2 regions of the Acidisoma sp. S159 genome follow, and region 2 is predicted to be linked to the other one. Evidence: riboswitches for the same ligand, from Rfam matches in the RefSeq annotation. Region 2 holds a riboswitch; the other holds the start of a gene.
What was found. Region 2 has a riboswitch for cobalamin ahead of GSQ92_RS16990 (DUF1636 domain-containing protein). Riboswitches for the same ligand answer to the same signal wherever they lie in the genome.

Region 1 (2,379 bases), on a different contig from region 2:
GTGGCCCACATGATGACCTGCATCGCGAAAGAGTCGATCCGGAAGTGCCAGAGTACGACCGCTGGGAAATCGGCCGGCACTTCGTTGATAGGCGGCATCAGGGCCGCCACGATCGCAACGACCACGACATAGAAGGCCGTGGCGAAGAGAGCCGCCGACCACACACCGTGTTTGGGCGCTAAACGCTTACGCAGGACCGCCGCACCGACCATTGCGGCAATCGATAGCGCCATCATCGTAAAATAGAGCTGCGTGCGTATCCCGATGGTGTCGGGATGCCCGACGGAGGGCGGATTGGCCGGATACTTAAGGTTCGGCACGACGTAGACGGCAACGATCCCCGTCAGAGCCAGCAGAGCGGCGACCGTCCGCGGGCTGAGGCTACTGCCTACACGTCCATTCGCGAAGGCGAAGACCAGCGCGAACAAACCACCGAACGCCGTGGAATAAACCATGACGCCGGTGAGAAGCCCCCAGCTCGCCTGCACGGGGCGACTGACAAGCTCCGGCGCCTGCATGTCGTGAATGCCTTTAGCGGCATCCGCCTTGACCTTGGCTTCGTCCATGGCACTTTCGAAGGCGATCGCGCTATCGACCTGCGGTTCGCCAAAAACCTTGGCGAAACCGAACACGAGGAGCCCCGCGAGCAGTCCGCAGAGCATTCCTCGGATGAGGAGAGTCCTGACCATGAGTCTGGCCCCTAGTGGCAGGGGAAGCCGAGCAGGTGGCGGCCGTCATGCACGAATTCATGCACATACATGCCCTTGATGATCGAGGTGGCACCTTCCTCGGCGCCGACGAAGTAGATTGCCAGCAACATCACCAGCCCAAAAATGAGCCAGGGAAGAACCTCACGCACAGGAATGGGTGCGGAGGCAATATCGGTTCCGATATCGGAACCAATGGTCGTGTTAGACATCCAAATACTCCCCGGGATCAAGCGTCCCCTTGGATTGCAAAACGCCATGGCCGGGTCTGACTTCCGGAGGCTCGATGAGCGAGCCGACGGTTACAGTGGCGCGACCGCGCCGGAGTTGCACCGGCTTCCGCACTCATGGCGCGCAAGGGGTAGAAGTCGCAGGCCCTCAATGTCAAACGATATTCGGTTCGCAGGGCTGTGAGCCAGATGCGCCTCCGTACGATCGACTGGCGGGCGGCGGGTCAAACCGGAGATGCAGAGAGCGGCCGACAAGCCCCGTCGGGTGCTCGCCTTCCGCCGGGACAAGGAGCATGCTTCGCCGTGCAAGCCACGCCAGAAGGGGGGTTATAATGTTTGCATCAATCCGGACCTACGAGGGGGTGACCGATGTTGCGGCGGTTGCCGACGGAGCGAAAACGAATATTTCCTCGATACTTGAGAAGAGTGACGGTTTTATCTCATATACTCTCGTCAAAGCCGGGCATGACTCGGTGGTGTCAATCAGCTTCTTTGAAACCTACGACCAGGCCGCTGAGGCGAACCAGGCTATCCGCGAGTTGGTCCGGGGAGAACTCAATCACCTGATGCCCCACCCACCTAAAGCCATCGTGGGCGAGGTGATCGGCCATCTCGAGAAGTAGGCAACGGCAGATTCTTCCGGACTCGCCCGGCTGGGTGCCTGACGGCGGGCGGGACTGGATTCAGCGCTGTGTCTAGTTGCCGATGGCTGCGCTGCTGTTGAGCCCCGACAACGCATAGAGCCACAGCATCAACGACGCGACGGACAGCAGCGTCGTCAAAGCTATTGTCGTGGCAACCATCGGCTCCTCACATTTGTATTCGCCCGCGAGGATGAAGACGGTTTTCGCCGTTGGCACCGCTGCGCAGACGACTGCTGCGATCGTATAGAGCGGGTCGAGTCCACAGGCCAAGGCGAGGCCATAAACGACAATTGGCATGATGAGCAGCTTAACCGCTGCCAGCACCAGGGATGACCCTAGATCGGTTCGCATTCCGTCGAGCGACAGCCCAAGCCCTATCGCGAATAACGCACATGGTGTGAGCCAGGTTGCGCGATACATACCCGAAATACCCGGCCATCCAGCCGGTGAGAATCACGGCAAAAACGGGCAAGATAAGGTCTGCAACCGCCACTACATGCTCCCCATCCGGAAATCAGTCTCACCGAGGGTGATTTCTTCTTGCGCCCGACCTTCGCGGCAGCTTTAAGGAACGATTTTTGCTTACGGCGACTTAGGCGATGGCCCGCAAGGGACGGAAGAAGGACCGGACGTCCTCTGCCAGGGCTTCCGGTTGTTCCATAGCGGCGAAGTGGCCGCCTTTTGGCATCACCGTCCAGCGCTGCAGGTTGGTGAAGGTCTGCTCGGCCAGGGATCGCGGCGGCCGCACCATTTCGGCTGGGAAAGCGGCGAAGGCGGCTGGGACGGTTATGATCGTGC
Region 2 (2,379 bases):
TCGGGCGACGCCGCCTCGGCGACTTCCACCACGAAACTGTCCCAGTCGTCATGCTCATGCGCGCCATCGACCGCGTCGTGATGCGACGGCCGCGACGCCAGATCATCCTCCGCCCGAGCATCGAGGCCGAGCAGCACGCCGAGATCGACCTTCCCCTCCCGCGCAGGCACCACCTTCACCCCACGCGGCAGAAACGCCCTGATACCGGCGGCGACATCAGCAATCGCCAGCCCGTCCATCAGGTCCGTCTTGTTGAGCAGCACCAGATCGGCGGCGGAAAGCTGGTCCTCGTAAACCTCGGCCAATGGATTATCGTGATCGACGGCGGGGTCCGCCGCCATCTGGGCCGCTACCGCCACGGGATCGTCGGCGAAATGACCGGCGGCGACCGCCGGGCCGTCCACCACAGCGATCACGCCATCCACCGTTACCTGGGCGCGAATGGCGGGCCAGGAGAAAGCCTTCAGCAGCGGCTTGGGCAAAGCGAGGCCCGAGGTCTCGATCACGATATGGTCGGGCGGATTTGGCCGGTCGAGCAGCGCTTCCATCGCCGGCAGAAACTCATCCGCGACCGTGCAGCACAGGCAGCCATTGGACAGCTCGACGATCTGGTCGGCGTCGCAGCCCTCGATGCCGCAGCCTTCCAGCACGGCGCCGTCGATGCCGAGCGCGCCGAATTCATTGACGATCACCGCGATCCGCAGCCCGCGCGCATTCTCCAGCAGATGGCGCACCAGCGTCGTCTTACCGGCGCCGAGAAAGCCGGTGATGATCGTGGCCGGAATCCGCGCCTTCATGCCGCGGCCTCCAAGGCCGGTATCCGCCCGATGATGACGTTCTTGAGGCTCGCCGGCCGCCGGGACGGCAACACCGCCCCGCTCGCGGTAGCGGCGTACGCGGTCGCATAGGTGATGAGGTCGGGCGCATGGTCGGGGGAAAGGCGCCCGAGCAAGTAGCCCCATTTGCCCGGCGCGGTCGCCGCCACGCTGCAACCGTCGTCGCAGCGCGCGAGGCAGGTCACCGGTTTGAGCACAAACGGCTCATCGCCCTTCAGCAGACCGGCAATACGGTCGTGCAGAATTTGGCCGGACCGCGGCTCGTCCGGGTAGCCGCAGGTAACGCAGACATGCAGGCAATTCTCCGCCACGTCCCACTCCTTCGTCGCGCCCTGTCGCCGGACGGAAAGCGGGGATGCGGTCGAACGGAAAGGTTCGACGGCGGATGCGTATCCCGCCGAGGCACCCCGCCCGGAAGGAAGACTAGGGTCGTGCGATGGCAGGTCTCCTGGCTCGCGGATCCGATCGCTTCCGGCCTTCCTTCCCAGGCGTCTCGCCCAGTGGACCTTGGCCGGCAGCTCTCCGCTTACAGTTGCGGGGGCAGCCGCGGCATAGGGCGAAAGGCCGCCCGCACCGCATTCCCTTTTCATCCACCTACCAGCAAGCTGATTGGTGGAACCATCACGGCTGATCTAAGACGCCACTCCATGGCCCGTCAATCTCACGCCCCGCTGACCCTCGTGCTTGGCGGCGCCCGCTCCGGCAAAAGCCGCCACGGCGAGTCGCTGCTCGCAGCGGTGCCCGGCCCGCTGATGTATCTCGCCACCGCCGAGGCCTGGGACGAGGAGATGCGGCTGCGCATCGAAACCCACCGCGCCCGCCGCGACCAGCGCTGGACCACGATCGAGGCGCCGCACGATCTGCCCGGCGCTTTGGCTTTGGCCGGCTCGCGCCCGGCTCTGGTCGATTGCCTGACGCTATGGCTGACCAACCTCATGCTCGATGCGCGCGATCCGGAAACGGAAACCACGCGGCTGGAAACGGCGCTCGCCGCACGCGAGGCGCCTACGGTGTTGGTGGCCAATGAGGTGGGGCTCGGAATCGTGCCGGAGTCTCGGCTCGGCCGCGCGTTCCGGGATGCGGCGGGGCTGTTGCACCAGCGGCTGGCGGCCCGTGCCGACCGGGTGCTGTTCATGATCGCGGGCCTGCCAATGGTGGTGAAATGAGCGACACGGATCCCGCCGAGGCAGAGCGCTGGCGCGCCAAGATGGCCCGCCGCAAGGAAATCCAGGACGCTGAGGTCGCCGGCAAGACGATCGAGCGCGGTTTGCTCATGGTCCATACCGGGCCGGGCAAGGGCAAGACGACGGCGGCGATGGGTCTCGCGCTACGGATGCTCGGCCGAGGCCGTCCGGTGGCGATCGTGCAATTCATCAAAGGCGCCTGGAGCACCGGGGAGCGCACCGCCCTCACCCGTTTCGACGATCTTCTTGCCTGGCACAGCATGGGCGAGGGTTTCACTTGGGAAACTCAAGACCGCGAACGCGACATTGCAGCGTGCAAGCGGGCCTGGGCCGAGGCTTGCGTCCAAATGGCGCGGCCC

Region 1: linked by a shared signal. The riboswitch ahead of GSQ92_RS02370 (CbtB domain-containing protein) and the one ahead of GSQ92_RS16990 (DUF1636 domain-containing protein) in region 2 are both predicted to bind cobalamin.

What each region holds. Positions count from the first base shown of each region.
Region 1 is NZ_LMUG01000007.1:106,507-108,885, reverse strand. It holds gene GSQ92_RS02375 (CbtA family protein) at 1-689, opposite strand, end outside; gene GSQ92_RS02370 (CbtB domain-containing protein) at 701-919, opposite strand; cobalamin riboswitch at 951-1,101, opposite strand; gene GSQ92_RS02365 (hypothetical protein) at 1,270-1,560, shown strand; gene GSQ92_RS02360 (AEC family transporter) at 1,633-2,001, opposite strand; gene GSQ92_RS02355 (epoxide hydrolase family protein) at 2,174-2,379, opposite strand, start outside.
Region 2 is NZ_LMUG01000059.1:38,722-41,100, reverse strand. It holds gene cobW (cobalamin biosynthesis protein CobW) at 1-797, opposite strand, end outside; gene GSQ92_RS16990 (DUF1636 domain-containing protein) at 794-1,147, opposite strand; cobalamin riboswitch at 1,257-1,474, opposite strand; gene cobU (bifunctional adenosylcobinamide kinase/adenosylcobinamide-phosphate guanylyltransferase) at 1,484-2,002, shown strand; gene cobO (cob(I)yrinic acid a,c-diamide adenosyltransferase) at 1,999-2,379, shown strand, end outside.